DNA from 4 places in the Paenibacillus sp. J22P143 genome. Region 1 is predicted to be linked to each of the others. Evidence: riboswitches for the same ligand, from Rfam matches in the RefSeq annotation. Region 1 holds a riboswitch; each other region holds the start of a gene.
The links. A riboswitch is a leader RNA that binds a small molecule or an ion and turns the genes downstream of it on or off. The one in region 1 is predicted to bind cyclic di-AMP.
Positions count from the first base shown of each region.

Region 2: linked by a shared signal. The riboswitch ahead of AC58PQ_RS24020 (C40 family peptidase) and the one ahead of AC58PQ_RS28975 (resuscitation-promoting factor) in region 1 are both predicted to bind cyclic di-AMP.
Region 3: linked by a shared signal. The riboswitch ahead of AC58PQ_RS17760 (APC family permease) and the one ahead of AC58PQ_RS28975 (resuscitation-promoting factor) in region 1 are both predicted to bind cyclic di-AMP.
Region 4: linked by a shared signal. The riboswitch ahead of AC58PQ_RS18930 (stalk domain-containing protein) and the one ahead of AC58PQ_RS28975 (resuscitation-promoting factor) in region 1 are both predicted to bind cyclic di-AMP.

Region 1 is NZ_JCAUAQ010000048.1:12,018-19,948, reverse strand. Features, by position in the region: gene ispE (4-(cytidine 5'-diphospho)-2-C-methyl-D-erythritol kinase) at 171-1,025, opposite strand; partial or broken gene AC58PQ_RS29000 (small, acid-soluble spore protein, alpha/beta type) at 1,269-1,442, opposite strand; gene veg (biofilm formation stimulator Veg) at 1,647-1,922, opposite strand; gene yabG (sporulation peptidase YabG) at 2,269-3,156, opposite strand; gene rsmA (16S rRNA (adenine(1518)-N(6)/adenine(1519)-N(6))-dimethyltransferase RsmA) at 3,212-4,120, opposite strand; gene rnmV (ribonuclease M5) at 4,171-4,704, opposite strand; gene AC58PQ_RS28975 (resuscitation-promoting factor) at 4,821-5,960, opposite strand; cyclic di-AMP (ydaO/yuaA leader) riboswitch at 6,244-6,437, opposite strand; gene AC58PQ_RS28970 (ABC transporter ATP-binding protein) at 6,720-7,463, shown strand; gene AC58PQ_RS28965 (ABC transporter permease) at 7,460-7,931, shown strand, end outside.
Region 2 is NZ_JCAUAQ010000025.1:23,219-31,149, forward strand. Features, by position in the region: gene AC58PQ_RS24010 (M1 family metallopeptidase) at 30-2,024, shown strand; gene AC58PQ_RS24015 (hypothetical protein) at 2,109-2,927, shown strand; cyclic di-AMP (ydaO/yuaA leader) riboswitch at 3,096-3,234, shown strand; gene AC58PQ_RS24020 (C40 family peptidase) at 3,238-3,708, shown strand; gene AC58PQ_RS24025 (MSMEG_1061 family FMN-dependent PPOX-type flavoprotein) at 3,877-4,485, shown strand; guanidine-I (ykkC/yxkD leader) riboswitch at 4,584-4,686, shown strand; gene AC58PQ_RS24030 (DMT family transporter) at 4,776-5,096, shown strand; gene AC58PQ_RS24035 (YdeI/OmpD-associated family protein) at 5,152-5,601, opposite strand; gene AC58PQ_RS24040 (ABC transporter permease subunit) at 5,935-6,891, opposite strand; gene AC58PQ_RS24045 (ABC transporter permease subunit) at 6,888-7,931, opposite strand, start outside.
Region 3 is NZ_JCAUAQ010000012.1:112,740-120,670, forward strand. Features, by position in the region: gene AC58PQ_RS17730 (ATP-binding cassette domain-containing protein) at 1-1,312, shown strand, start outside; gene AC58PQ_RS17735 (polysaccharide deacetylase family protein) at 1,780-2,784, shown strand; gene AC58PQ_RS17740 (EcsC family protein) at 2,906-3,682, shown strand; gene AC58PQ_RS17745 (NAD(P)/FAD-dependent oxidoreductase) at 3,868-5,097, shown strand; gene AC58PQ_RS17750 (hypothetical protein) at 5,182-5,616, opposite strand; cyclic di-GMP riboswitch class I at 5,685-5,772, opposite strand; gene AC58PQ_RS17755 (hypothetical protein) at 5,920-6,048, shown strand; cyclic di-AMP (ydaO/yuaA leader) riboswitch at 6,244-6,395, shown strand; gene AC58PQ_RS17760 (APC family permease) at 6,496-7,931, shown strand, end outside.
Region 4 is NZ_JCAUAQ010000014.1:113,702-121,632, reverse strand. Features, by position in the region: gene AC58PQ_RS18955 (MOSC domain-containing protein) at 1-375, shown strand, start outside; gene mobA (molybdenum cofactor guanylyltransferase) at 372-986, shown strand; gene moaA (GTP 3',8-cyclase MoaA) at 1,072-2,076, shown strand; gene AC58PQ_RS18940 (molybdopterin molybdotransferase MoeA) at 2,106-3,368, shown strand; gene AC58PQ_RS18935 (YjcZ family sporulation protein) at 3,695-3,799, opposite strand; gene AC58PQ_RS18930 (stalk domain-containing protein) at 3,956-4,747, opposite strand; cyclic di-AMP (ydaO/yuaA leader) riboswitch at 4,752-4,903, opposite strand; gene AC58PQ_RS18925 (PspA/IM30 family protein) at 5,060-5,719, shown strand; gene liaF (cell wall-active antibiotics response protein LiaF) at 5,858-6,520, shown strand; gene AC58PQ_RS18915 (sensor histidine kinase) at 6,545-7,612, shown strand; gene AC58PQ_RS18910 (response regulator transcription factor) at 7,639-7,931, shown strand, end outside.

The DNA.
Region 1 (7,931 bases):
GTCGTGAATGTGAAGCGAATGGTCAAGTTAAAAGATAAAAAGCAGCCCGCCCTCTGACGAGAACGGACTGCTTTTTATCTTTATCTCATACTTTTTCCATTTCGAAGATCCAATTCAGACAAAAGTAAGGCTTTTGCAGTGCTCTCATAGCGGGGCCCTATTAAGACTCATTATGTCAGCATGCGTACAGCGTAAACATCCTTACAAAAGCCCCGCAGCCCGTTGTAGATGCGCGGCACCTTCGCCTCCTTGGAAACGAGACCAAATACGGTTGGCCCACTGCCTGACATCAACACACCGTCCGCACCCAAGCGTTGCATGCACTCCTTGAGATGTCTAACCTCTGGATAGAGATCCAATGTCACTTCCTCTAGCACATTGCCTAGATTGTCACACAGACGATCAAACTGCTTGTCCCGAATCGCATTTAACACACCATGTGTGGAAGGATGATTCTTAATTTCTCGTGCGTTCAGCTTCCCATAGATCTCTGAAGTTGACACATTGATCGGCGGCTTGGCCAGCACGACCCAGCACTGAGGCGGAGCCGAGATATGCTCCAACTTTTCGCCGCGACCTGTCGCAAGGGCAGTCCCTCCTGTCACACAGAAAGGCACATCGGAGCCAAGCTCTGCACCAAGCACCTGAAGCTCCTCATTAGGGATGTTTAGGTTCCAAAGACGATTGAGACCTCGTAGCGTTGCTGCCGCGTCACTGCTGCCGCCAGCCAAACCGGCAGCCACAGGAATACGCTTGTCCAAGTGAATGTAGACGCCTTGTTTGACGTCATAGCGGTCCTTAATGAGACGTGCAGCCTGAAAGGCCAAGTTCTTCTCATCAAGCGGAATATAGCCCGCCTGGCTCGATATGATAATCGTGTCACGTGCCAGTTCCTGCATTTCGATCCGATCTGCAAGATCCACCATCGTCATCACCATCTCAACTTCATGGTAGCCGTCTGGCCTTTTATGTAAAACATCAAGAGACAAATTAATTTTAGCCGGTGCTTTCTCAAAAATCTTCATCCAATCACCTTCTTTTGCTCGATTGCCATTGAGATATTATAACAAAAGCGCAAAAAAAAAGCTAAAGCAATTGCTTTAGCTATAATACGGACGCTGCCCCGCTTGGCCTGACTGCTGGTAGCCAGTTGGTGGTTGATGCGTGTTATACGATGGCGTATAGCTCTGCCCGTTAAATGCAGGCTGACCAACCGTCTGCTGACGGTAGTTAGTTGGTGCAACCTGAGCGTGTGTGGCAGTTGATACATGTTGCTTCGCCAGATGCTCCTCTGCAATTTGAATCGCCCGCTTCACCATATTCCCCGCATCCTTCGTGCGAATGCCAGACCAACCTTCACGCTGCACAACATCGTAGAAACCAAGATCCTTCGCTAATTCATATTTAAAGCTTTCGGACATGACACTTCTTCTTCGACTCATACCAAATCCCCCTTATCATTTTCGCAAAATGAACTCTGCAACCATCATAAGCAGTGATTGATGACGATTTCGATTAGTATGCCCCCTCGCTGTACGTCCATGCACCATACCATCCATAAAGCCACCATGATCAAACATCTCTATACCTCTATACAAAGCAAAAACAGACCACGAGGGTCTGTTCAATATCGGAACGCTGTTAAGCTAATGCTGTATGTAAGTGATGCGAACCTGACCATCATCGTTGCATACGGTAACTTCGACGGATTCGGTGAGGATATCGGCGTAGCTGTATGACACTCGTTTGAAGGCGTGGGATTCTTGATCTAATTTCACAATAAACACAGAAGGGTAGGTTTCTTCTAAAACACCAGAACGCTCGACAGTCTTACGACGGCCACCATTCGCTCTCAACATGATCTTCTGCCCAACATGGGGCTCCAAACTGCGTTTGATTTCCAATAGCGCATTTTTTGCCATTGTCAACTACCACCTCTTTCCTTGTCAATTATAACCCATTCAGCCATTCATGTCAAACAAGGGCAAATATTATATCAGCACCTCAATCCCGTTGTCAACGGCATTTTTGCTCAATTTCCGATTTCCCCTCCCTTCAGGTTGTCACCAATGTTCGCAAATTATTCACACTTTTCCAGTTAACGAGAAACTTCTTGATAATGCCTTAAGAAAGAGCGCACTTTCCAAGTTCGATCCGAAGTAAACACAGGCAACCTAATGCTTTTTACACGCAAAAAAAAGAACACCCCTCTGTCATCCCCTCCACGGAGTCAATGACAAATAAGTGTTTCTCGAGCGCCTAACTAAGCTAAATAGACTCATCCGTATGCTGAATACCAGGAACTCCCATCCGATAGCTGCCACGCGTCTCCACCCCACCTAGACCCTCTAAGCCGGTTACGGTCAAGTCCATGATATCCAACATCGAGATCGTTTCTTTTGTCGGGGTATAGGACAGCTTGGCAGCGATGCAGAGCGGATCTAAGGCGTGAATGAGAATGCGAGCAGGAGAACTTGCGAAATTAGCCCCAGCCCGTAATAAGGCTTCAAAATGTGACTGACATGCGCCCGCCACAATAATCAATGAATCACGATTTCGCTCATATTGTCTAGCTACTCGAACCGCATTCACAAAGTTTTGGGAATTCTTATAGCTCGACAGATTGCTTGGGCTAACGCTTTGCCGACTTTTCAAAATGCCATCATGACCTGTGATGACAACGATGTCCGGTTTATATTGAGGAAGCAATCTTTGCAGTGCTTCCGCCATTTGCACCTCAGGAATGAAAAAACCTTCTGCTGGCACGCGTAATTCGCCGTAGAGCTGCATACTTTTGCGCAGGTAACTTGGATCGCCATCTAGATGAAGCACCCTTCCCGGCACTTCAAAATAGCTGTTATTATTATTATTGGGTTGAGGCTTATGTTTATGGCTGATGGCTAACTGATTTTTCTCCTGCAACTGCACTTGAGACACTGCCAGCCGACGCAGCGACTCACGAAACTCAGGCGAGCTCGATCTCGGATGATCTACGGTCTCTTTAAGATTCGTTTTTGTCAGATCCGAAAGCGGCGCATCTGCTAGCAACCGATAATCGACTCCTCGCAGAATGGCCTTGAGATGCTCAATTCGTTCAATTTTAAACACGACGTCTCCGCCATAGGAAATACGGGTCACAAAATCTCCTTGCCTCATCGCACAAATCCCCTCCTAGGGGTATCCTATGGCGAGACTAGGCATTTGGTGCGGGTTATTTGCAGCCGTGCGCACGAAGAGCCGATGACAAGCGCGCGAATTCCTCCATGCTGAGTGTTTCACCGCGACGGGAAGGCTCGATCTGAATGCTGTGCAGCAAAGCTTCCAGCTCAGGCTTGTTCTCTTTGGAAAAGAACCTCGCCGCGAGGTTGTTGTACAAGGTCTTGCGACGCTGAACGAAGGATGCTTGGACGACAGCGAAGAAGAAGTCCACGTCCGCCACTTCGACTGGCGGCGCTTGACGTACACGCAGCCGGATGACGGCGGAATCTACGTTCGGCTGTGGCACGAAGACGGTGCGAGGCACGATGGTGACGAGCTCCGGCTCGCAGTAGAACTGCACGGCAATGCTAAGGCTGCCGTAATCCTTGGTGCCTGGACGAGCCGCCATGCGGTCGGCCACTTCTTTTTGGATCATCACGACGATATTCTCCAGCGGAAGCTTCTCTTCGAGAAGCTTCATGATGATCGGCGTCGTAATGTAGTAGGGCAGGTTGGCGACGACACTGACGCCCTCCACGCCTTCGAAATGCTGCTGGAACAGCTCCTGCAGGTTCGTCTTCAAGATATCCCCATGAACGACTGTAGCATGGGGGTATGGCGCCAGCGTCTCGTCCAGAATAGACAGTAGGCGCTGATCGATCTCGACGGCCAGCACGCGGCCAGCGAGCTTGGCCAGCTGCTGTGTGAGCGCGCCGATGCCGGGGCCGATCTCGAGCGCAGCCTTCGTAGGCCCTAGCTCAGCGGCCATGACGATCTTGCTCAATATATTTTGATCAATCAAGAAGTTCTGGCCCAAGCTTTTCTTCAGCACGAGGCCATTTTTCTTAATAATTTGTTTCGTTTTACTTGGTGTAGCTACATCTTCTGCGGTTACAATCACTTCTTGCCCGGATATCGTCATAGGATAGACCTCGTTATCTATAGGTTCTCGTTCTCATAATTAAATTTGATTCAATTCAAATGCTCGAGCGCCGCTTCGAATTCCTCTCGCGAAATCTGAAACATCGCGCAGCGCTTATAAAATTGCTTGCCATTGCAATAACCAATGCCTAAGGCGTTGCCTACGGCCAAGCGGCGTGCCGCCGCATCCGGATGAACGATAAGGCCCGCACCGATCAAATCCTCCATCGTCAGCTGAGAGACCGCTGCGTCGTACTCTGTCCGCAGGCTCTGAAGCGCCTGACGGATCGTGTCCGGCGTCGCGTTCTCGACGCCAATGTCGCCTTTATACGCAGCTTGCTCCTGCGTAATGAAGGCATGCTTGCAGCCAGGCACCTTGGCTGCAACAATTTTGCGAATCCGCTCACCCGCGTGATCGGGATCCGTGAATATAATGACGCCTCTGCGCTGCTGAGCCAGCGCGATCCGTTTGAGTACGGCTTGTCCGATGGCGGAGCCGCCCGTTTCAATCGTATCCGCCTCCACAGCCCGCCTGATAGCAGCTGTATCGTCCTTACCTTCCACGACGATCATTTCTTTTATCATCTACGTTTTCCTTCCCCAGTACGCAGAAAAAGAAGAGGGGTCTCCTCTTCTTTCGCGCGGCAGATGCCAAGCTACGTGTATTTAGTAGTGTTCCCGTCAAAACTTCCGTTTACACGTTAGTTTTGAGACGGTTTTGTAGGGCCAACCACATATACTGTGTACCCTTGTTTGGTTCCGAATTTATTCGCGTAGCCATGATCCTCGTAATATACATCGATCATCTGACCTTTCACGCCGCTGCCAATATCCTCAGCACGACGGAAGCCAATGCCTTCAATGTACACCCACCAACCCAGTGGAATCACCTTCGGATCGACGGCAATTGTGCGCCCTTCGGTTACAGTAGTCCCTGTGTAGGTTTTACCATAACCAGAGGAGCCCTCGGTTTTGCCTGTCGACGCGACGCCCGCTGAATAGGCAGTAAGTTTCACGTTTTTGAGAATTTGTTTGTAGCCGAAGGTCACACCATTCTTGGAAACCTCATCCACACTCGGTGAAGAGGCGGAGAGAACGACCACAGGATTTTTCGTGCCTACAGATACTACTTTCTTAACGCTTTCTGTTTGTACTTCTTCACCCACAACTGCTTCCGCGACTAAAACACCGTCCTCGAAAGTCTTTTCTTTCTTCTTAACCAACACGCCTTCTTTACCTTCTTGGACGACTTGCTCTTTCCCTTTAAGTAAAGATGCGTCATTCTTTTTCTCTGTCTCGAATGCGATCGTTTCAGAGACTTCCTCCGTCTCTTTGGTCACACGGACGATCTTGATTTCATCGCCTGTGCTAAGAGCGGCCGTCGGTTCGGGAGTGATACGATCGTTCTCCCCAAGTGCAATATTTAAACGTTGCAATGCACTTTCTACCGTTCTTGCAGTTGTGTAAACAGTGGTGGTCTTTCCATCAGCAGTCAATTGAATTGGTGAGGCCTGCTCGATAACAATTTTGTCTCCACCCTTGAGCTTGGTCGTAAGTGAAGCTGAAATTTCATCGTGCTCTCCAATCGTTATGGCTTGTTCATCCAGTAGGCGTTGCAGGACCCATTGCTTCGTGTGCACAATAGTTTCTTGTCCATTCACAACCACGGATACGCTCTTGGTAGCCGTTCCGTACAACAACACCAAAAACATGAAAGTCATTGCGATTGAGATTATAGCTAGGCTTAAAATCAAACGCAAGTTTTCATGCTTCCATCGCAATGCGAAGGACATGCTGGATGATCGTTTTACATGGGTCTCGCTAATTGAGATACTGCCCACTTTTTCGGTCCTCCTTCAAAGCCTCGCCGCCAGGTTACAGCATGATTAAATTTGACGCGACTAAGGTTTTTAGTTTAACTTAACATGCTCGCCATCATCAGCTTTCTAACCTCGCTGAATCTGGTCGTCCCCCCTTTTACCTATTCAACATCCTATGAATTCCGGGTCATTTTATGTCTTTTTATCTGTGTAAAACCCTGTGTGAGGACAAAAAGCCAGCAAGAAGAGGACTCTTCTCGCTGGCTTAGTTTGCATAGTGAAATACAAATAGCACGCACGACAATCGTTACCTCTCTTACGCTTACGAGGTTAGCTGACGGATTCGGACGTGAGAGTCGCCCTACGCAGACGCAAACTACTTGTTTGACGTCCATGATTCACCCCTGTTACTCTCTGCTCACTTAACCGCATTGAAATGCTCATTAAGCTTGCAGTGGTTCCCCCGTTTCCACATTTGGAACTCAGCGAATGGAAAATTGGCAAATTGGATATTAAGTTATTATGAAAAGTATATTACGCTGTTAAGCTCAACCTGTAAAGGGATTAACACCCGTTAAAAAGGGCTAAATCACTTAAATTTCGATTATTTTTCAAATATAATCCACTTATATCTACATCTACCTAACTTTAACGTACGTATACTCGATTTTTTAATGTATAATGACCAAAACTAGGCTAAAAACGCAAATTTGTTTATAATGATTCTGGAAGTATTTGATTGATAAATACCAATAATTTGCATTTAGGGAGGCAATTGAGATGGTTCCCATCTTAGAAGTAAACGCTTTATTCGGGGGATACCTACCTAACAGACCAGTTCTACATGACCTCACATTTTCGATCCGCCAAGGTGAAATGATGGGGCTAATCGGACTCAACGGGGCAGGAAAAAGTACCACCATCAAAAATATATTAGGACTCCTGCAACCGCAAAAAGGATCCATTCGCATTAACGGCTTAACTTTAGCCGAAAGTCCAATTCCCTACCGCGCTACATACGCCTATGTACCTGAAAGTCCGGAGTTATACGAAGAGCTTACGATACGTGAACACCTTGAGCTAACAGCCATGGCTTACGGCGTTTCCAAGGAGGACTACGAAACCCGTTCTCAGTCCTTGTTGGAGCAGTTTCAAATGAAAGACAAGCTGAATAGCTTCGCAAGTCATTTATCCAAAGGGATGAAGCAAAAGGTCATGATCATGAATGCGTTCCTGATCGAGCCCTCTTTATATATTATCGATGAGCCGTTCCTCGGTCTCGACCCTTTAGCTATTCGTTCCTTGCTCGAATTAATGGTTAAAATGAAACAAAAAGGCGCATCATTTCTCATTTCCTCACACATTTTGTCTACGATTGAAAAATATTGCGATAGCTATGTCGTTCTCCATAAGGGCCACATGGTAGCTCAGGGAGATTTAGTCGAATTACGCGCACAAACAGAGCTTCCTCAGGCGTCATTAGACGACATCTTCTACAAGCTTGTTCAAGGAGAACTGCGATGAGTCAACCAAAAGATACTACACATGCATTTAACACACAAGCATTATGGAAGCAGCGTTTTCAACACTATATGAAGGAATCCATGGGTTATTGGCAGTATGCCGCACGCAGTAATTTTATCGGCTTCTTGTTGTTTCTTGTCATCGTTTCTTCCTATTATTATGCAAAAACATTACAGCGACTTCCGACAGATTATCCGTACCTTTGGATCGTTCTGCTCGTACTCGTTCCACTCGTCACTTCAAGTCCCATTCGAACACTGACCCGCAGTGCCGATCGGATGTTTCTGTTGCGGATTGAGCATGAAATGGATGCCTATTTCCGAAGCAGCTTCATGTATAGCTTTTCACTTCAGGGGCTCTGGTTATTTCTCGCTTGGGTCACACTTCGTCCGCTTTATAACCATTGTTTAGGTGCGGATTCGCAACCATTTCTACTCATGTTAGGTCTATTACTTCTATTAAAAACAG
Region 2 (7,931 bases), on a different contig from region 1:
CTTGTTTAGGCGGGGTGAATCTCATGGATATGAATGCTCTATTCAATAGCCGCAAGGTACAGTGGTTTGCTGTCATGCTCCTTGCTGCCGGCGCAGTGTTACTTACGAACACCTTGCTCCCCTCCACACCAAGAGGGACCGTTCCTGTCGTCTCTAAAGATGTACCTTTTGCAAAGACACCGGACATGCAGCCTGCAGATAATGGCAAACCGTTAGAAACCTCAACACCACTTAGTTATCGTATTGCTGAATATCACATGAACGTTGCCTACACACCAGAAACACAGCAGCTCCAAGGGCAACAAACGCTCACGTGGGAAAATCCAGGCTCCATTCCTGTGAAAGAAATTTATCTCCACCTCTATCCGAATGCATTCGCTTCGAAGAAAACGACGTTTATGCGCGAATCCGGGGGGAAGCTGCGGGAGGATGAAGCCAAGGCCGAAAGCGGCGGCAGCATGGAGCTGTTATCCGTGAAGTCCGATACTGGCGACGATCTGACCAAGCGGATGTCGTTCGAGCAACCGGATGACGGTAATAAGGACGACCATACACTGCTCAAAATCCCATTGACTAAGCCAGTAGGACCGGGAGAACGTGTGACCATTAATACCGAATTCCTTGTTAAGCTGCCTGCAGCTTTTGCCAGAATGGGGTATGTGGATGACTTCGTTATGGCCGGGCAATGGTTTCCGAAGGTTGCCGCTTATGAACGCAAGGGGACAAGAGGACGGACGGAGCCTGGCTGGGATCTCCATCAATACCATGGAAACTCCGAGTTCTATGCCGATTTCGGGATGTATGATGTGAAAATTCAAGTGCCCGCGAATTATATGGTGGCGGCCACAGGCTTTCAGGTTAAGCCTGCTGTGACGGACAAGGGCATGAAGACGTACCAATTTTATGCCGAGGATGTCCATGATTTCGCATGGTCGGCGTCGCCTCATTTCGTCTATGTGGAAGAGCCCTTCTCTGCCCCACAAGTTCCTGGGGTTAAAATCAAACTATATCTCGATCCCAATCATCAAGATTTGAAGGATCGCTACATGTACGCAGCTAAAAAGGCGCTCTCGCGTTACAGCCAGTGGTACGGAACGTATCCGTACTCCACGCTTTCAATCGTTGTTCCGCCCCCTGGCGGGAATGGTGCCGGCGGCATGGAATATCCGACTTTGGTCACCGCGTGGGGTGCCAGCGACAAAGATCCCGATTTAGAACTGGAACGTGTCGTCGTCCACGAGATCGGCCACCAATTCTTCTATGGGCTTGTCGCCAGTAATGAATTCGAGGAAGCATGGCTTGATGAAGGCTTCACCTCTTATGCGGAGGATAAAGTCATGGAAACTGAATATGGCGATGTGCCTAATTTACCTGTCGAGTCCAGCTATATCACTTCACCAAATGGGCTGCAGAAAGAGGCATGGGCCTACAAAGGACATGATCAGTATGCAGAAAACGTGTACACGCGCGGCAAGCTCGTGCTGAAAGCGATTGAGCAGCAAGTCGGCACCAAGGTGATGGACCGCATTATGAAAACTTATTTCCAGCGGTGGCAGTTCAAGCATCCATCTACGAAGGATTTCCAGCAGGTTGTGGAGGATGTCAGCAAAACGAAGTGGGATGATTTCTTTGATCAGTATGTATATGGCAGCATGATGATGGATTATTCTGTCGAGCGTGTGCAGGTGAAAGCTCAGGGGCCTAAAGGCGCTGAAGCTTATGAAAGCACAGTTCGCATCGTTAAGCATGGCGGCAACTCCCCGGAAGTGCCGATTCAGTTCCACTTTGCAGATGGTACAACGCTGGATAAAACATGGGATGGCAAGGAAAGCAGCATCGATTTCACTTTAACGCATGCGTCCCCTGTCGACTGGGTGCGGATCGATCCCAAGTACACACTCATCCTAGAAAATAAGCACATCAACAACTTTTATCAAACGCAACTAAATACAAAGTGGCAAATTCGGTGGAATCTCGGCATTATTCAGCTCCTGCAAGCCATCTTCGGCTCAGTCGCCTGGTAAGGACTTGACTTACGTCTTATGACAAACTCTGAGCGTATGCTTACGAAGCCAGTTTTCTAAAGAAAATGTTGAGGAGGGACCTCGTTGGCCACCTATATCAAATCCGGCTTCAGGGCAGCTATGGCGCAGCCTTTTGCCACGATCATTCTATTCCTGTATCAGATGGGCTGGGGTATTCTCCTGTATAAGCTCGTGCAGGGAATACTTGTCCCCCTCATGCATCGTTTTCCAGGCGCTGAGCAGCCCAAACAAGCTTTACAAATTTTCTTAGCTGAAGGCCAGTTTCAATTGATCAAAACAGATCTCAGCTATTCGTATCTCTGGTGGCTTGCTGCGCTGCTATGTGCTCGCATGCTGCTTACGCCTCTCCTGAATGGCGGTGTCTTCTACTCACTTACACACTCCCACCAGAACGCTGGCTATCGCTTTGTTCGCGGGATGAAGCAGCTCATGCTTCCGTTCTTGCTTGTATATCTGATCCGGATCGCCTTTACGCTGCTTCCATTAATCTGGATCTTTCCGAAGGCCACATACATTCTAGGACACAGCGCCTCTTATGAGCAGGTACTTCTCGATCTTCTGCCTTGGATAACTAGTTTATTGGTGTACGGCTTTCTCCTGCAGCTTCTCTTTATGTACGTGCAATTCGCGATCGCAGCTAAGCTTGGTATCTTATCGACTGTTATCTCTTTCTTTCGACATTCGCTGCCGATTATCGGACTTGCCATCACCCTTTTACTATTCACAGGACTATTGGCAGGGGTCACGGTCACAGCCACCTACCTGTGGGCAGGACTGGTAGCACTAATTATTTATCAGCTGTACCCCCTATTTCACATTTTCATCCAGATCTGGGGCATCTCTTCCCAATATCAGCTACTTTCAGCCAAAATATCCGATTAATAGCCAGCAAAACAGCGAATAGGCAGGCATTCACCCCCTTTCCTTGAGAAAGGGGCTTTTTTTTGTCTTATTTCCGAACTATTTCGCTTATTTTCAGCCTATTTTCCAAACTAAAAAGAGGATTTTCATTCTTTATGACGAATTAAAAGGACTAGCATCAAAAAAACCAAATATTGCATGCCGAATTCCTCAGTTTATGGGGAAACGGGGGAACCACTCCGGGTGAATTGATCTTGCAAGACAGGGATCATAGGGAACCTTCAACCGAACCCTCCAGCTAACCTCGTAGGCACCGGAAGGAGACAAGCAGTTGAAGAAAGTTGTTGGTCTTGTTTTTAGTCTTGTTTTGTTTTTGAGTGTTAGTGTAGGAAGCGTTTTCGCAGCATCCGATATGGATAATGCGGTAGACGAGCTTGTTGGAACTCCTTACAGATGGGCAGGAACGACAACCAAAGGATTTGATTGCTCTGGTTTCACGTCCTACTTGTTCGGCGAGTTCGGCATCGACATGCCACACAGCTCCAAATCACAAAACAAAGAAGGCTACTGGGTTGACAAAAGTGATCTTCGTAAGGGCGATCTTGTATTTTTCAACACGGATGGCAGCGGTATCTCTCATGTAGGGATGTACCTCGGTGATGGTGAATTCGTTCACTCCGCTACCAATCAAGGTGTTGTTAAGAATAAGTTGAGCGAATCCTATTATGCGAAGCGATATGTATCAGCCAGACGTGTTCTGTGGGATGATATCTACAATCAACTAACTGCTGAATCCAAGTAATGTTCTCGGCACAGAATAAAGCCCTGCAAGCTTTGCTCGTAAGAGCGGCTTGCAGGGCTTTATTCATTTGAGCGAGGACATCAGCGTATACGATATATATCGGGCTCGGGCAACATAAGTATGGAATTAACAACTACACGTTTTTTATTCGAGGAAGGATCAGACTGCATGGATACTAACGCTAGCAAACTTCCCCCATTTCCCGGTATTGTTCAATCTATTGATGAGATTAGAGCGGATATCGGAGAGCCGCATCCCGCGGTTACAAATAAAGTTATCAATCAGATTGACGAGCACGCACGTGCCTTCATTGCCAAATCGCCTTTATTCTTCTTCTCCACGTCGAATACGAATGGCTCGAGCGATGTGTCCCCACGCGGGGATGCCCCAGGATTCGTTCGCGTCTTAGATGAACGCCGTTTCATCTTCCCAGAAAGACTCGGCAATCGCCGACTAGACTCGATGCAGAATCTGCTGACCAACCCGCAAGTCGGTCTCCTGTTCATCATTCCTGGTGTCGAAATGGTGCTCCGTGTCAATGGCCGCGCTTATTTGACGAAGGATGAAGAATTGCTGGCGACGATGCAGCTGAATGGCAAGTCACCGATCGCAGCTGTTGGCGTCGAAGTGCAGGAATGCTTCGTGCATTGCAGCCGCGCACTCAAGCTGTCGAGGATTTGGGAATCAGGTACTTGGGTACCCGAGCAGGAACAGCCGGACGGCATGGATATGTTCCGTGCGCATCTGGCACTGAACGGGATTGCGCTGGAGGCGTAGGCAGGAATCTCGGGATGTAGAACATCAACCAAAAGAAGACGCTCAAACAACCAAAATGTGTAACTTGACATCGGATGTGAGCCGTCCTATAATAACGGCATGTCGTTTTCTAGGGTTCCGAGGCGTGTCTTCGTCTGCTGGTCCAAGGGAAAACACACAGCGAATACGCTGTGGTCACGGAGGGAGAAAAGCCCGGGAGTCTAACGCAGCAATGCGAGACTCTCGGGCTTTTCTCTGTTTTTTTGGTGACACTAACAACATCGATCGCAAACCTAAAGGAGTGAGAACTTATGGCATGGTTATACCTGGTTATTGCAGGTGTTTTTGAGGTGGTGTGGGCCATCTCATTGAAATTTTCCAACGGATTTACACGGCTTGTCCCCACTGTGGTTACAATACTCGGAATGATCGTTAGCTTTTATTTCTTAGCGGCGGCTACGAAAACTCTTCCCATCGGAACCGCCTATGCCGCTTGGACCGGAATCGGTGCTGTCGGTGCCATTATCATTGGCACGCTATTTCTCGATGAACCGATCAGCCTGCTCCGCATCCTATTTATGGTCCTGATCTTGGTGGGTGTGCTTGGGCTGAAATTTACGTCTGGGCACTAGGACAACTGTGCTTAGAGGTCGAACTGCTTGGGTACAAATGAAATGCGTACTGCGATTAGACCTCGCTCATCTGCGTGACCACATTGGCAATCCGGCGGAGGCGTGTTTCTTGTGTTTTCGCGTCCTCGACTTGTCGGACGAATTCTTTGCGCTTAGAGAATGCGAGAGCTTCGAACCGCCCGGTAGCGCCTTCTACTTCAGACAATGCAGATTGAAAATCGGCTGGTACTTCAACCGTGCGAGGCGCGAGATCCAAAGCCAGCGTCACCTCGACGGGGTCATCGGCCTTTAAGCCGGAGGCTTGTCGATGGGCTTCGCTAAGCGGAATGAGGTATTCGCCCCCCATGACTGCGATGGTTGTTCGATATGTGTAACCGTTCAGGGTCACGGAAACGCTTGGCTTTTTGCCTCCTGCTAAAGAAGTCATGACTTCTTCGGGAATGGAAATCCCAGCAGCATTTTTATTGTGGGCTTTCATCACGGTTGTCTGGAACGTTACACTCATGGTTGATGCCTCCTTGGTAATGGTGAAGAATGGCTTTATTTCTAACGGACCTGTAAGCCGCTATTTCCGGAAAAACAGGATGGTTCCCGATGTAACGGACTCCAGCGCCGTTATTTCCAGTTTTGGGGGCAAAAAGGCGCCCCAAGGAAGCGAGTAACGGCTGTGACGTCCGTTAGAATTTGCAGAACTCCTTTTTCGCTAAAATAGCGTCTGCTGTGTCCGTTAGGCATTGGAAATGATGATTTTCCAGTTAGAGTTGGATTACGGCCAGGTTCAATGTCAAAGAACGACAAAAAAGCCGAGCCCCACCCTACGGATGGACGCTCGACCCTATTACATTAGCTGACGTTCCTCGCCATAGCGGCGTTTGAGCTGATTCAAGAAAAATTGCAGAGACAGGAACAGCATGGCAAAGCTCGTTCCCGCGCTGAGAATAATCCACGGATGCAGACGAATATAGCGTGCGCCGTAGGCGATCAGCGACAACCATTCCCCGGAGGTACTGATGTTGATTTGGAAGCCGGCTTCTGAGTCACCGATCGTTTCGGTACCACCCAAAACGAGATTGAATACGGCAAGCTGACCGAGTAGGAAGAGCACTTGCATGAACTCGCTTAAGAACATAAACATCATTTCATTTCTCATCGAGGGGAAAATATGCCGCAGCGTTCGATGCCAGAAGGAACCGCCCATGAGGCGGGACGCTTCAATGAACATTTTGCCGCTATAGTAGCGCGTACGGTCTGCGACCTGATGTGCTAATGGGAACATGCCAATCAGTGTAATTAGTATTACGAAGGTGGTGCTGAACAACAGCTTGTTGTGTGGATCCGCTTTGGCCCCGAGATCAAGCCTCAGCCCATAATACATTCCCGCTAGTGGCGGATAGAGGAAAATAAATGCCGGTACCGCTGCAACCGCCCACTGTAAGGATCGGAGAAGGCCTCGGCCCCTGCCCGTCATCCCGCTCCACAATCCCCATGGCAACGCCATAGCCAATCGAAGAAAGGTTAGCGCAAGTGCCGTGCCAAGTGTGTATTTTAACCCATTCAATAACAAGCTGAGCATGTCGAAGCCTCGATGATCCGTTCCGAGCAAGAACGTGCTGTTAGGTGCATAAGGCGGGATTGCGTATCTGGTTTTACCGTCTTCTTGATATTGGATCATGTTGATTTTGTCCTCTGGCGTAATGCCATGCGGCTTCATCCAGCCCCCGAACACCATCACAAGCAGGAAGATGGCTAGGAAAGCGATCGATACATAAAAAGCGGTAGTCGGACGTTTTCTCATGGTCTAGCCACCTCCTCCGCACGTACCACGAACCGCTTCCGCAATAGCGCATACAGGACATGAAAGGCCATCGCAACCAATCCAAGCACCACGCAGATCGCGGACATGGAGGTAATCCCTTGGTAGATCGGCAATATGATGAAGCCTCCCAAGCCCCCAATGCCACAAATCGCCTCCGCGACAGCCATACTGGCTAGAGCTAATGTCGTAGCTCTTGGCAAAATAGCCAACACATCCTCCATCACATTCCGCAGCACATGCGAAAAGAGCACCTCACGTCGCGTCAATCCTTTGGCCATTGCGGTTACAACGTAATCCTGCCCCAATTCACGTGCAATGGCTACACGGAATGTCCCATAAATCGTAACGGACGGAATCAGGGCTATCGTAAGGAAAGGAATAAGAAATGGTGTTCTGTCCCCCACTTGAACGATGAGCAAAACATAGTGCCCTAACAGCTTAGTCGCGTAAATTGCCGCCAATTGTATAAGCACGATCAGGAAAAAGTCCGGTAGTCCAATAAGCAACGCATGAATACCATCCAGCATGACGCCTATTCGCCTCGATATGGAAGCCCACAGGGCAAACAGCATACTGAGTAGGATCGCGAGCAGCAGGCCAGGTATGAAGTAGGTGCAGGTTTTTAAAAGCATTTTAGGTATCGCTTGCGTCATTGCCACTTCTTTACGTGTATAGGGATCTCGGTACTTACCGAAATCGCCATGCAGGAAGCCTTTGAGCTGATCCTTGACGGTATAACCATAATAACGCCACGAAATGATAGGCTTGTCTAACGGAACGACCGATGATCGCAGTACACCTTTGATCGTCATGGCTGTACCTTGGTATTCCCAGAACTTGCCGTAGGGGACCTCTAGCAGACCGCTTTTCTCATTCAAAATCTTACTGCCAGGCAGCATCTCACTTAGCTTCTGAATGCTAATGCTGGCATTGACCGCCACTTTGATCTGATCGGGCTGGACGGACAAGAACATCTGCCTGATATTACTCAGCAAGAAAATACCAATCAGTGTGACCAC
Region 3 (7,931 bases), on a different contig from region 1:
ATTGGAAAAAGAAGCGCGCGAACGGCGCATCCGCGAGACGACGCATGCGCTTGATCCCCATGGCGTATTCGCCATGGATCGCTCGCCCTTCGCGCTCAGCGGCGGCGAGCAGCGCCGGCTCGCGCTGGCGACCACCTTCGCCACGGCGCCGGATTGGCTCCTCATGGATGAGCCAACTGCCGGCCTCGAGGCGGCCGCCGTGCGCGAGCTGCTGCGCATGCTGCGCGAGCGAACCCGTGGCGGACTCGTCATCGCCACGCATGACCTGGACACGTTCTTTCCGCTAGCGGACCGTGTCCTCGTACTAGACCATGGCGAGCTCGTCTTCGACGGCTCGCCGCAAGAGCTTTGCCGCGCGCCCGAAGTGCTGGCGCGCGCCGGGGTTGGCCTCCCGAGCTGCGCGGAGGCCGCACTAGAGCTGGCGCGCGTTGGCATCGCCATCGCGCCGGATCGGCTCACGCCGGCGCTTGCCGCGTCGGCGATCTTGGCTGCGCTGCGCGAAGGCGGCAGCGCCTCGGCGCCAGCTGCCGCGCGCGCAGCAAGCGTGGCGCAGCCACCGCAGCGGCAGCTGCAACCACCCTCACCGCTGGCGGGGTGGTTGCGGCTGGACCCGCGCGCGAAGTGGCTGCTCTATCTGCTGCTCGCCATCGGGACGATGGGGCAGCAGGGCTGGGGCAGCCTCGCGGTGGCCGCAGGGCTCGTCGGCTGCGCGTTTCTCGGCCTCCCGCGAAGTGTCCTGAGCGGGATCAGAAAAATCGCGATGTCCTATGCGATTTTCTTAATCTTCTCCGTCGCACTGGCAGGGATTGAATTCTCACCGCTGGGCTACAATGTCGAAAGTGGCTGGAGCACAACCTTCATACTGACACGTTTATTTGTGGTCCTATTGGCCGGTTATTGGCTCGCGATGTCGACCCCTTATGGTCAGCTCGTACAGGGACTGAACTGGGCATTGAAATACTTGCACAAGGTGAAGCTGCCAGTGGCCTCCTTCTCCTTGGCCGTTTCGTTTCTTTTTCGTTTCATTCCGCTCATCTTGCGGGAGTGGCAGCAATTCTCGATAATCGTACGTGCCCGAGGCAAAGCATCTGTCCGTCCAGGCAGTGTTCGTGTGCGCGACATTCCGGCACTGGTTGTTCCACTATTACTTGCGATGTTCCACAAAGCGGAGCAAATGACAGTTGCAATGGAGATGAAACAAATCGACGGCAAGATGTTGCTTCTACGGAAGAACACGCTTGAGTGGCAGCGGGGGGACACGATCTTAGTGGTGGGAGCTCTACTAGCATGGGGACTTCTGATTTTCACATAATTTCATCGGCTAACGAAAATCTAACGGACATCAGAGTCGTTATTTGACCCAAAAACAGGGATATCCAATTCTAACGGACGTCATTGCCGTTATTTCCACTCGAAAGGTACATTGGAGCACACAAATCAGCAAATAGCGATCCTTGTGTCCGTTAGAAATCGAAATTGCCTATATTTCATGAAATAGAGGCTGTCAGGTCCGTTAGGCATAACCGAAGGCGGATAAACCAAAAGCCGGGGGTGCTCGTCACCCCTGGCTTTTGGTTGTTCGTGGAGCCCACGGGCAGCAGGTGAGCTTCTTTGGCGTTCGTGAAATGGGCGAAGGTGAACTAACTCGTACGAGTAGGAGGCTCAACGAGTGAAGTTACTCTGGAAACTCACACATCCCTCTAAATCTAGGAATATTTCTCTCAACCATTGCTTACAAATGGAGTAATAGACAATTACTCTAGAAATGGTTGGTGAGCTATGAACATCCAAAGAAAGAGATTCCTATTTTACTCGCTGCTAGCAGGGCTGTTAACCCTGCTTTTTCTCCTTGTCATCATTGGACTCAATCCCTCATCAGCTCCAATCTATATAGAAGTACAAGCCGAGGAATTGGTCGAATCTCCAGCGCCAGCACAGATGGAGGTTCCAGCCGTTACACCGGACGAGCTCGAACAGCCGGGCCAACTTCAAGAGGACACAGTTCCAACTCCAACATCATCCCTTCAAGTGGACATACCCCCACATCAAACACCATCCGTTACAACGGACACCTACAGGCCCGTTGCGGTTGTCACTGCGACACCTTCTCCATCCAAAGTCAGCATCCCAGTACTCAACTACCACAGCGTCACAATTGACCCAGGAAATGTGGTCGTTATTTCCCCAACGAAGCTAGAGGAACAGATGAAATATCTGCATGACCACGGGTACACTCCCATTTCTCTCACTACATTCATTAGCCTTATTGAAAATGGAAGCGGGCTCACGGTGCCCGATAAACCGGTGCTGCTCACTTTTGATGATGGCTATGTGGATAATCTGGAGGAGGCGATGCCGATCCTGGCCCAGTACGATTTCCCTGCTACACTTTTCATGTCACCAGGTATGGTTGATCATGATGGCTATCTGAACTGGGAGCAAGTCAAAGAACTCCAAGATGCAGGCTGGGACATTCAACCTCATGGCATGACACATCCTCATCTACCCCAACTTACAGCGGAACAACAGGCGTTCGAGATCACTGAAGCTAGAAAGCTAATTGAGGAGAAGCTAGGCACACAAGCAGACGTATTCTGCTATCCCTATGGCCAATATAACCAAACAACGTTAAAGCTATTAAAGGATTACGGATTTCGGTACGCTTTTACGATTGACCAAGGTTACACGACCAATCAGCAGTCTCCTTACCTGCTCAAAAGGCTTTTTATTAACGGGGAAGAAAACCTGAAAGCATTTATTCATAAGCTTTCAAAAACCAATTAGTATGGCACCGATTTGACTCATCAGTCCATCCTCACCCACATCAATACCACCAGTCACCTTGAGCCTATCTCCACGGTATACTATACTGAAATGAACGATGACAAAAGGCGGCGGTGGGGCAATGGATCAAACGTACACGATCTACGAGCAGCAAATGCAGAGAAAGCTTAAGCGCTGGGAAATACGTCTGCAGAAGCAACCCAACCTGATAGAGCGTGCCTCCAAATCTGTCCAAAACCGCATCAACCAAGTGATCCCAGAGAAAATCCACAATACGATCACAGCGACGGTCAAAGGGATTGTGCAAACCACCCTGTTCGGGATGAACTACATGCCGACAACGGATCCTCTAAAGGGCGTGTCCTTAGCAGATCGCGATGCGAAAGCAGAGGAACTGCTGTCACTGTACAAAAAGATCGCGGCCGCCGAGGGTGCTGGTGCGGGTGCGGGCGGAATTTTGCTTGGGCTTGCTGATTTTCCGATTCTGATCGGGATTAAGTTGAAATTCCTTTTTGAATTAGCGCATATTTATGGGTATTCGACCAAGGATTATAGAGAAAGACTGTTTATTCTATACGTGTTTCAGTTGGCGTTCTCCAGCTCGAAGAAGAAGCCAGAACTGCTTAAAACCATGAAGAATTGGCCTGCCGTCTCGCAGTCCTTTCCGCCTGCGGCCGACTATATGAAGCAAGTGAATTGGTTGCAGCTGCAGCAGGAGTACAGGGATACGATTGATTTTCGTAAAATGCTCCAGCTCATCCCCGGCATCGGGGCCGTCGTCGGCGCTTGGGCTAACTTTGGCTTGCTCGAGGAGCTCGGCGTGGCAGGCATGAACTGTTATCGGATGCGCACCTTGCAAGACAAAGCGGCAGCATTGGAAGTGAACTTTGAGGCGTAGCAGGGACGATTGATCGTTAAGTCCTTTACGCCTTATTTTCATAAATAGTTAAACTCATCGTTATTTCTTTGGAAATTGCGCATACACTAATAGAGAGTCGGTTACCGGCTCATCTTGTGAAGATTTGTGATTATTTTCACAAGCTTATATGTGATTAATTTCACAAGCGGAGGAGTGTTGAGGCAATGAGTAAACCCAAAATCGTCATCCTGGGCGCAGGCTACGGCGGACTTGTCACAGCGATAAGGCTGCAGAAGAAGATGAGAAGGAATGAGATGGACGTCACACTGGTCAACAAGCATGATTATCACTATATTACGACACACTTGCATATGCCGGCTGCCGGTACGGATCATCATGAGAACGCGCGCGTGACCATTGCGGATTTGATTGATGAACGGAAAATACGGTTCGTGAAGTCGACGGTAAGAGAGATTTTGCCTAATGAAAAGAAGATTGTGCTGGAAGATGCTACGCTCGACTATGATTATCTCGTGGTTGGTTTAGGAAGTGAAACGGAAACCTTCGGGATCCCGGGTATGCATGAATATGCCATGTCCATCAAAAGCATTAATAGTGTTCGCTTCATTCGGCAGCACATTGAATATATGTTTGCCAAGTCCAAGATGGCTCCGAAGCGCAAGGATTATCTGACCTTCGTCGTTGGCGGCGCGGGGTTCACAGGTACAGAATTTGTCGGAGAGCTGGCGGACCGCATTCCCGTTCTGTGTAAAACCTATGATGTCGATCCTGCGGATGTCCGTATTTATAATGTGGAAGCTTCCCCTTCGGCGCTGCCGCCCGGGCTTCCTGAGGATCTGATCGAATACGGGATGGAAGTGATGCGCCGCAAAGGCGTGCAATATAAGCTATCGACCGCGATCAAGGCATGCACACCGGAAGGGGTAATTCTGGGTAATGGCGAGTTCATTCGCGCAGGCACGGTAGTCTGGTCGGGAGGGATTCGCGGCAATTCCTTGCTGCAGCAAGCGGGGTTCGAGGTTCAGCGGGGCCGGGTAAAAGTAGATAGCTGCTTGCGTTCGTATCCGTTTCCAGAGATCTTCATTACGGGCGATTGCTCGATTGTTACAGGCCCAGAGGGTACGCCATATCCCGCAAATGCGCAGATTGCCGTCCAACAGGGCTATAATGCAGCTAGGAATCTGATTCAGACGGCTCGAGGCAAAGAAATGAAGCCTTTTGTATATGATTTCAAAGGCACGGTTGCATCCCTAGGCCGGGGGGAGGCTGTTGGTCTACTCAAAGTCAAGAAAGTGAAAGGCCGTCTGGCCTCACTTATCAAAAAAATGATCGATGCCCGCTATTTATACCTCATCGGCGGTATTCCACTCATTTGGAAGAAGATGATTTGGAAGCAAAAATCCACAACTCGCAATTATCATGTGCCGAATTAATGTCCTCATATCGACAAGAAAGCTGAATTGAGAGGTCCGAATGGGATCACAATTCAGCTTTTTTAATTTAGCTTAGTTTTTCATTTAGTTTACAGTTGAAATATAAGAACTATAAGCTGGTGCAGTTAATTGAGTAAGTGTGTATGGAGCTGTATAGTAATTTGTATTTAATGTACTATTCATCATTTTTAGTCGATAAGTTTGTCCTATACTTTGTGTATACTTTCTTATTCCTAAACCATAACTACATCCTGCAAAGTATAAGGGGGTATTTGTATAAGCTACATCTGACCATGTACCGTTTGGATTTTGTACTTGCCAAATTGGTTTTCCTGATGAAAACTCTTTAGTGTTTGGAATTTTCAACGATATGTCATTTGTAGTAGTGTAGTAATATGCTTGAGTTATTTTCACATTAGTTTGTTGGTCAATAAGTGTTGCTGCAAATGCTCCTTGTGCCCCGATAAATGATAAAGTTAATACCATCACCATCATCATTAGTTTCGTTAATTTCTTCATAATAGAACCCTCCAAATATAATTTTGAATTAAACTTATAGAGAGCCTAAAAGTATGTTGCTTACTTTAATAGGTAACCCAGCCATCGTAGATGTTCCCATCCGTAGACCTGTTGGCTTTGCGTCGCTTCCTTTCAGAAGGTTTGCCCGTTTCTATTTGTTTAATAGCATGGTCTAATTATATGATGTTTTTCGACAAGTTACTAGAGGAACTAGAGCCATTAAGGCTGCACTAATCCACCACTAACTTCAATATTTATTCAAATAAATGTATTATTATTCATAAAAACGCAAGGGGTAATACGATGACATATGTGATTAGAAAAGTAGAAGTGAAAGATTTAGAGGCATTAACAGAGCTGATGTATGCTTATATTGTAGGCTTTTATAAGAAGCCGCGACCCGAGACGGCTGATATTCATCTTAATGACTAACCAATGTTTGAAGAAAGCAACTTCCATTTTGCTCGAAATACCTTGAATCACTACGAGAATGGAAGATAATCAATGAATCAACTGAATGTAAGCGAATTATTGAGGGATTCGGGTACAGGAAAAGACCTTTTTACGTTTTTTCCCTCCTTTACTATGTTGGAAGAAGAGAGTAGTATTCAACTCGTACCTGAACAGTTGAATATTTCGCTTAATTTTCTGATAAGAAAAGCGGGGGAACCACGAGTAACATGGGGTGAATAACGGTGCTGATACCAAGTACCTTTTAGGGCAGATTTCTCGCGGCCCGAACCCGACAGCTAACCTCGTAAGCGATCGTGAGAAAGGAGAACATGTGTCTAAAACACAAGGTCAATCCTTGTGTTTTTTTGCGTCCATTTTCCAAATTAGTTCATTGAGATTAGTTTTTATTGGAGGAACAACCACAAAATGACAAGTGATTCATTGAAGAAAATTGTGTTTGGCAAGCCGCTAAAGTCGAGCGAGATTGAGTCGGAGAAACTGCCTGTTTGGAAAGCACTTCCCATCCTGTCTTCGGATGCATTATCTTCTGTATCCTATGGGACGGAACAAATTCTGTTAGAGCTCGCAACCGTTGGGATTGCTGCATTTGCGTTTTCCTTGCCCATTGCCATTTCCATTATTGCGTTGATTTTACTGCTCGTGTTGAGCTATAGACAAGTTATTGAAGCCTACCCCATGGGCGGCGGCGCTTATATGGTTACCAAAGAAAATTTAGGAATGGTATGGGGACGACTAACGGGTGTCTCGCTCCTGATCGATTACACCTTAACGGTAGCGGTTTCGATCTCAGCCGGTGTACAGGCGATTACGTCGGCCTTTCCTTCCACAGTGCCTTATATTGTGCCATTAACGCTATTTCTAGTTTGGATTATGGTGTGGCTCAATTTGCGAGGTACTTCTGAATCAGGGACTGTATTCGCGATACCAACGTACTTTTTTATCTTTTGTATCCTTTTATTAGTTGGTAAAGGCGTATTCGATTTACTGACGGGCTCACTCCATACGCATGCGATCGAATTCGCACCAAGCTCAGCGACGAACTCATTAACATTATTCGTACTTCTTAAGGCGTTCTCATCCGGTTGTTCAGCTGTAACAGGAATCGAAGCGATTTCAGATGCTGTCCCGCATTTCCGAACACCTTCCGTCAAAAATGCAAACCGTACGCTCCTCTCCTTAGGCGGCTTATTGGCCATCGTGTTCGGTGGAGTAACGCTGATCGCCTTAGGCTATGGCGTTGCACCTGATCATAACGGGCATACATCGGTTCTATCGATGGTGACGGAGCAAGCTTTTGGCCGCGGAGTCATGTACTATGCGACCCAAATCGCGACGATGCTCATTCTAGTACTAGCTGCGAATACAAGCTTTAATGGATTCCCAATTTTGGCGTCGATTATGGCCCAAGACAAAAACTTCCCGCGCATGTTCTCTTTCCGGGGGGATCGACTTTCGTATCACTATGGCATCATTACGCTAGGCGTATTGGCGAGCCTGCTGCTGATTGGCTTTAAAGGTAAGACCGACGGCCTCATTCCACTTTATGCGATTGGCGTATTTTTATCTTTTACCCTAGCTCAGGCAGGTTTGGTACGTAAATGGTTGAAAGAACGCGTACCCGGCTGGATCGGGAAGCTTCTCATTAACGGGCTAGGCGGGATCGTCTCCTTTGCGGTTCTTATTATTTTCTCGGTCACGAAATTTAGCGAAGGTGCTTGGATCGTTATTATCGTGACACCGATTCTACTCTGGATCATTACCAAAATCAGTCACCATTACGACGATGTTGCCAACCAACTGCGTATTGATATCACACAAGACCGTGTGTGTACCAAAGAACC
Region 4 (7,931 bases), on a different contig from region 1:
GGTCTGCAGGAGCATGAGATTTGTATTGGTGATACGTATGCCATTGATGACGTTATTGTCCAAGTCTCACAACCCAGGCAGCCTTGTCATAAGCTAGCAAAGCGGATGGATTGGCCAGAAGCCACTCTCCGCGTCCAGGAGACGGGGTATACGGGATATTATTTTCGTGTGCTGAAAGAGGGCTTCATCGCACCAGATTCTGAGCTTAGACTCATTGCTAAAGACGAAGCGGGTGTAACGGTTGCGTTCGCCAACCAGATTAAATATCACGATAAGTTCAACATTGAAGCGGTTAAAAGAGTTCTCGCTGTAGATGCGCTATCGGGAAGCTGGAAGCAATCGTTTCGGAAACGATTGGCTGAGCTCGAAGTATGATCACTGGCGTCATTCTTGCTGGAGGATTGAATCGCCGCATGGGCGGGCGACATAAGGCTCTCTTACCTGTGCAAGGGGAAGCCATCCTAGTCAAACAGTTAAAAGAAATGTCACGCGTTTGTGAGCAAATTATCGTTGTGACGAATCAGCTTGAAACCTTGCAGCCTGTGCTTGCGGGGGTAATGGATATGGATGTGATTTGTATAACCGACCACTATCCTCAGAAGGGTCCTTTGAGCGGTATTCATACCGCCTCCAGCGTTGCAAGTGGCACTCATTTATGGGTTGTCGGCTGTGATATGCCTTTTATATCTGCAGACGCAGCTAAGGTGATGGTGGAGATATGCCGTGACACGAATGTGGATGCGGTGATCCCAGAGCTTGCAGGGCGTTTGCACCCGCTCCATGGGATCTATGCCAGAGGTGTTGGGCCCGAGGCTGAGCTGCTGATCCAACAACAAAACTATCGTTTGATGGGGTTGCTAGATCATCTGGATTGGCAAGCAGTCAGTTTAGATTTTTTCGTGCAACGTGGGCTCCGAACGAATTTCGCCACGAATATTAATACACCTGAAGAATATAAAGTTATGTTAGATAATCTACCATTGTGATTCGTATTTTTAGATAAAATGCTATGGAATCTAGGATTTTGTTAGAAAATATGCCATAATGGACGGAGAGAGAAGGTGAACACCTATGCCAAAGCTGCTATTGGATCGTTTTGGGCGGATGCATGATTACCTGCGCATCTCAGTGACAGATCGTTGTAATTTGCGTTGTGTCTATTGTATGCCTGAAGAAGGAATGGAATTTGAACCGGATGAGAAGCTGTTAACTTTTGATGAAATCACAGAAATTGTCCGTGTATTAGCAGGCCTCGGTGTTCGCAAATTGCGTTTAACCGGCGGAGAGCCTCTGGTTCGTAAAAACCTGGATCAACTGATTGGGATGCTGTCACAGATTCCCGGTATTGAAGATATAGCATTGACTACGAATGGGATTTACTTTGCGTCGCGGGCTGAGAAGCTTCGGGCAGCAGGGTTAACTCGTGTAAATATTAGTTTGGATTCTTTAAAAGCAGATCGGTTCTCGATGATCACGCGCGGCGGGGATATTCGACGTGTGTTAGCCTCCATTGAAGAAGCCTATCGTGTAGGCATTATGCCGATTAAGCTGAATGTGGTACTGATGAAAGGCATTAATGATGATGAAATCGCTGATTTCTTACAAATGACGATAGATCGCCCGATTCAGGTGCGGTTTATTGAATATATGCCAATCGGTCATAAAGACGAGGATTGGAAAAGCCGTTACCTGTCTCTTACGACGGTTCTGGATCGCTGCAAGGAAATGGGCTGGGAAGCTACAGCCTCTGACGCTGTTTATGGCAACGGACCCGCACAGAATTATCGCATTGAGGGCGCATTAGGCTCATTCGGCCTTATTCATCCGATCAGCGATCATTTCTGTGAAACTTGCAATCGCTTGCGACTGACAGCAGATGGCAATATCAAGCCTTGCTTGTATTGGTCAGATGAATTTAATGTACGAAAATATATTGGCGATGATGCAGCGGTGGAAGACTTGTTCTTCCGCGCGTTGGATATTAAACCACAAAATCACGAGATGGCTCAGGCACTGATGAATGAAGACCAGTCACATACACCAACTAATCGACGAATGTCACAGATCGGCGGATAGCTAGCGTACAGGGGAGGCACGGGGAGCAAGTGAACAGCGAAATGAAGCTTAGGTTTGGCCGTAAGGTGATCTCGGTCGAAGAGGCGCGAGCCACGCTTTACGAATACGTTAAACCCACAGAGACGGAGACCGTTTCGCTGCCGACATCCTTCGGTAGAAGCTTGGCGAAGGACATTTATGCGGATCATGCTGTGCCACATTTTCGCAGATCGGGCGTGGATGGGTATGCTGTTCGTTCACAGGATATCGCCAAAGCAACACCGGACATCCCGGTTGTTTTACAGGTGATTGAGCGGATTCCAAGCGGTACCATGCCACAGCAAACGATTCAAGCTGGGACGGCTGCTCGTATTATGACGGGGGCGCCTGTTCCAGATGGCGCAGACACTGTTGTGATGCTGGAGATGACGGACTCCTTGCAGGATGAGTTATCCTATGATGCCAAGGTAAGGATTAAGAAAAATGTGCAAGCTGCAAGTAATATCACCCCGATCGCTGGTGAAGTTGCTCGTGGGGAATTCGTGATCGCACGTGGGACTCGGATTGGCCCGGGAGAAGCCGCAATTTTGGCGACATTCGGGTTCTCATCGGTTGAGGTGTACCGAAAGCCAAGGGTGGCCATTTTCTCAACAGGTTCGGAGCTTTTACAAGTTGAACAGGAGCTGCAGCCAGGTAAAATACGTAACAGCAACAGCTACATGCTGGCGGCACAAGTGGAAGAAGCAGGGGGTTCAGCGATGATCATGCCGGCACTCTCTGATGATCCCCAGCAAGTGGAAGCGGCACTTGAGGCCGTGCTGTCTGATGTCGATCTTATTCTGACTTCTGGCGGTGTCTCCGTTGGCGATTTCGATGTCCTCGTTGATCTATTTGGGCGTTTCGACGGCAAGCTGTTATTTAATAAAGTCGCGATGAGGCCAGGTACACCGACGAGTGCTGCGTTGTGGAAGGGCAAGCTGTTAATGGCACTGTCCGGTAATCCTGGAGCATCCTTCGTAGGCTTCGAGCTATTTGCTAAGCCGATTATTAAAGCGATGTTGGGGAGTCAGAGTCCTGTGGCGGAAGAGTTTACAGCTTTTCTGGATGTTCCGTATGATAAACCCTCCGCCTATCCGCGTTATATACGGGGGACAACACGAATCGAAGCAGGTTCCGTATGGGTTAGACCAGCTGGCATTGATAAGTCGAGTATCATGGTGTCGATCAAAGATGCAGATTGCTTGATTTGGCTGCCTGCAGGAGGGCAAGGCTTTCAGCGTGGTGATGGCGTGAGGGTTTATACAACGAGATAGCGTACTGAACTTATATTTTTTATACATGAAATTATATAACCTATATCACCACAAGTTTGGCGCTAACAAGTGTAACCGTCTGTCAGGAGGGTCATCTGTGGCGTCTTTTTTTTGCAACATGACTTAATGTCGGTGGCTGAGGACGATAAGCTCGGAAGACGCGCTTAAATTCGGAGACTATATGTAGCCAGACGAGATCGCCTATATCAGCGAAATTCAGGAGCTGACACGACGAATGGCACGAGTGGTATTGATTATAAATGAAAAGCCCGCCTGCTGAAGCTTCAATTTAGAAGCATCAGCAGGCGGGGCCATTTCAAGGGGTCCTAATAGAATGTAGCGAGAATGATTACCAACAGTACATAAAGAACAAGAATAATGCCTGCAGAACTTCCGTATCCTGGCGTTCCACAACCAACTACAGCTGACATAGTATCCCCTCCGGTTTTGAATTAATGTGGGTTAAACACTATATAACATATGTAGGGGAGATACCTATTGATTGGACGAATGCCCTTATGAAACCGGATCATTCACCTAAGAAAAAAGCTGCACTTGAGCGTTTCTCAAGGCAACTCCTTCAACATCTAATTAGGAATTTGATACACTTTAATTTTCTGGATCCCAAAGCTTTGTAAGGATTTCCTCGAGCCTGGGATAAAGATGTCCATTCTCTTTCCTTTAATGGCACTGCCAGTATCCGTCGCAAACACGTACATACCGCCTTTAGGAAGCCCACTAAACGAATAACCTTCAATATAAAGTTTGGTACCAAGTGGAATCACGGATGGATCTACAGCAACGGTGCCGATCGCAAGTGGGTTACCCAAATAATCCAAGGCACCATAGCCGCCATTTTCAGAAGGATCTGCCGAATAAGCTGTGGATTCAAATAATTGATAATCCGGTGCATGATCCTTGCCATCTTTATTTAAGATCGCTAGATTGCTGCTAGCATCCCACTGTACAGGCACTCCTGCAGCGGCGGAAAGGAACCGAAGCGGCACGTATACGCGCCCATTCTGGTATTGCGATGCTGCGTCCAAGGTGACGGGGGCATTATCAATGCTGGCTTCTTTTTGACCGGAAACCAAGGAAATCGTATTTTTGTCGTTAGTTAGTGTCACCTTGATTTGATTTCCATCTTTTTGCCAATCCACGGTATAACCAAGCTTCTCCGTTACGAACCGCAGCGGAACCTGCGTGGAGTGATCGCCATCCAGAAATGGCTGTGCATCAGGGAAATGGATCAGGTCATCATTGACTTGCACTTTCACATCCATTTCAGCTGCTTGAGCCGTAAATGGGGAAAGAAAGCCCCCTGCCAATACCGTTAGTGAAACAGCAAGGCTAGTTAACCCTTTAGTAAGCTTATTCAATTGGTAATCCTCCTTCATGAGCCTTCGAGGTTAGTTGACGGGTTCGGGAAGAAGGTTCTCCCTAGTCTGCTTCAAGCTGAAGCAAATATTCACCCCAAGTAATTCGTCCCCCGTACCAGTACCTTATTTATGTACTAGACTCGGCTTTAAATAGTTTATCATCGCGGGTAGGCTGGAACAACGACCAATATATGGGTGAGTAGACCACATACTAGACTTAGGTCTAGGTTCAAAAACAGTCGATAGTCGGTTTTAGACTTTCTGGAATTGAGCTACGATAAGAGTATGATGAAGGATGAGGGGCGATTTGACATGAACAATAAGAATCGGGAAATGGATCCTACTAATATATTTGACCGTATTGGCAAAATGGCAGAAACCGTCTGGCAGGAGACGATCGGTAAAACAACACCAGGTACTGATGACGATGATGGCACCATTGCCAAGCTTGAGGAGCGCTATGAAGTGGCGCTTCAGGCAACGATTGCGCTGCGCGGTCACATCGCGCGAGCAGAAGATATGGCGAAGCTGCGGGGCGAGCAAGCCGAGCTGGCGATGCGCGCTGGCGAAGAGGATCTCGCGCGACTCGCGCTGCAAGAGAAGCTGCGCGAGGAAGCCGCTAGCGAGCACTACCGCGCGCAGTACGCGAGCAGCCAGGACTTGTGCCTGGCGCTCGCAGAGGAACTGCGCGGGCTGCGTGCGGGGCACGCAGCCAAGAATGTGCAGCCGCATGGCGGGCTGCACGGCAAAGAGGCTCGCGACACATGGCGCGAGCTGGAGGTCACCGGCCGCGAGCTCGGCCGGGAAGCGCTGCAGGGGCTCCGCGTAGCGGGCCGCCTGTCGAAGGAGACATTGAAGGAAGCCGGAGGCAACCTTCAGCATGAACTGCGGTTGCTGCGCAGCAGGCTGCAGCACGAGTGGCAGCAGGAGCAGCGCGCTCGCGATGAGCGAGAACCGCGCGACAGAAAATAGTCATGGAAAGTGACCTCCACGAAAGCAAAGCCTTGCGGGATAAGGATTTGCATCTTGGAGGTCGTCCATTCTTATGGTATGCTAGGAATCGTATGAACGGAAGATATGGAGCAGCAGCCAGCCAGAGGAGGTGCATCGATGGGAGAGGAAACGAAAAATAATCGCAGCCGGAATACAGCGCTTGTGCTGATTGGAGCCGGTGTTTTTTTGCTTCTGGATCATACCATAGGCTTTTTTCCTATTCTGGCCGTAATCCTTATTCTACTCGGCATTCATCGGGTTCGTTCACGCAAAGAGCGCAAGGGATATGTGCTGATGGGGATCGGTGCTGTCATATTATTTGGTGACCATCTGACAATTGCGATTGCGGTAGTGTTGATTTCATTAGGTTTATTCTTCATTCGATCCAAGCAAGTTCATAAGGATGATTCGTATACACAAAAGCAAAAGATCGTCGATAGCGTTCGCCTTGGCCGAGAGCCTTGGATTCTGCGAAATACCTCGACATGGTACTTGGTGGGAGAAACGTATATTGATCTCTCGTTGGCCATTCTAGAACAAAAGGAAACAACAGTCATCCTACAGGGCGTTGTAGGAGATATTGATATAAAGGTTCCCGATGATATCGGCGTTTCCGTTACAGCTTCTGTCATGTTCGGTCAGCTTCATGTAGCCGAACAACGTGAGGCAGGTGTGATGAACAAAGTGGTGTGGCAATCGGAGAATTATCAACATTGCGACCATCGGGTGAAACTCGTGCTCTCTTTCATCGTAGGAGATATCAAGGTTAAAGTATTGTAACGGCTGGAGGGGGTACATCACCAAGTGGACGGCTACAAAAGACGATTAACGAATATGATATGGCGCAGCATGGGGGAAGCTATCCTCTTTAGCTTCGCTGTTTTCGGTGCTATGCTATATTTCTTGAATTCAAGACATTTGATCGAGCCCTTTACCAGCTGGCAGCAGGGTGTCAAATTCTCGTTCATGGCCTTGTTGATACTGGGTGTGATTGGTGCTGTCTTCGGTTACTGGAACAGCTCGAAGGTTACACGTAGACTAGAACCAATGATGGAGACGATGATATTATTAGAAAAAGGTACATTTGCCCGAGAAGGCTTCCAAAACGGGGATGATGATGAAATTGGACGATTGGGCGAACAACTCGGCCGTATTATGAAGCGATGGGAAGAGCAGGTGACTTCGCTCCAACGGCTGTCGAATAGTAATGCTGAGCTTACCGAGAAAGCCAAGCTAACCGCGGTCATTGAAGAGCGCCAGCGTTTGGCACGCGAGCTGCATGATGCGGTAAGTCAGCAGTTGTTCGCGATCTCGATGACAGCAACAGCGGTAGGACGGACGTTGGATAAGGATTTTGAGAAAGCAAAGCGGCAAATTCATCTTATTGAAGAGATGGCGTCTGTCGCCCAATCAGAAATGAGAGCCTTATTGCTGCATCTGAGGCCGATCCATCTCGAAGGAAAACGATTATCCGAGGGTCTTGTTGAGCTCTTGAAGGAGCTGGCAGCCAAGGTTCCAATGGCGATCAGTTGGGATATGGATGAGGAAATCCGCTTGAACAAAGGGATCGAGGATCATCTATTCCGAATCGTACAAGAAGCGCTTTCGAATGCGCTGCGTCACTCTAAGGCGAATAAGCTTGAAGTGAAACTACTTCATCGCTCGGATGGCATTCGATTAGTCATCCGCGATGACGGCGTTGGATTCGAGCTCGATGCGAAGAAGCTGACTTCTTATGGCATCGTATCTATGAAGGAACGCGTGAACGAAATCGGCGGTTCGGTCGATATCATTACGGCACCTGAACGAGGAACACGTATCGAGATTCGAGTGCCTATTCTAGCAAGTGATCCTCAATTGATCGAGAATTAGCACTGTACATAGAGAGGGAGAAGCGAATGGACGACACCTTAATCAAAGTACTACTTGTCGATGATCATGAAATGGTCAGAATCGGACTTGCGGCTGTTCTGGGGACAGAAGATGGCATTGAGGTTGTTGGCGAAGCGAGCAATGGGCACGATGGTATTCGGTTAGCTCAAGAATATCGCCCTGATGTGGTTCTGATGGACCTGGTCATGGAAGGCATGGACGGTATTGAAACGACTAGGAAATTACTGCAATTGTACCCAGAATGCAAGGTCATTGTGTTGACGAGTTTCCTAGATGATGAGAAAATGTATCCAGTTAT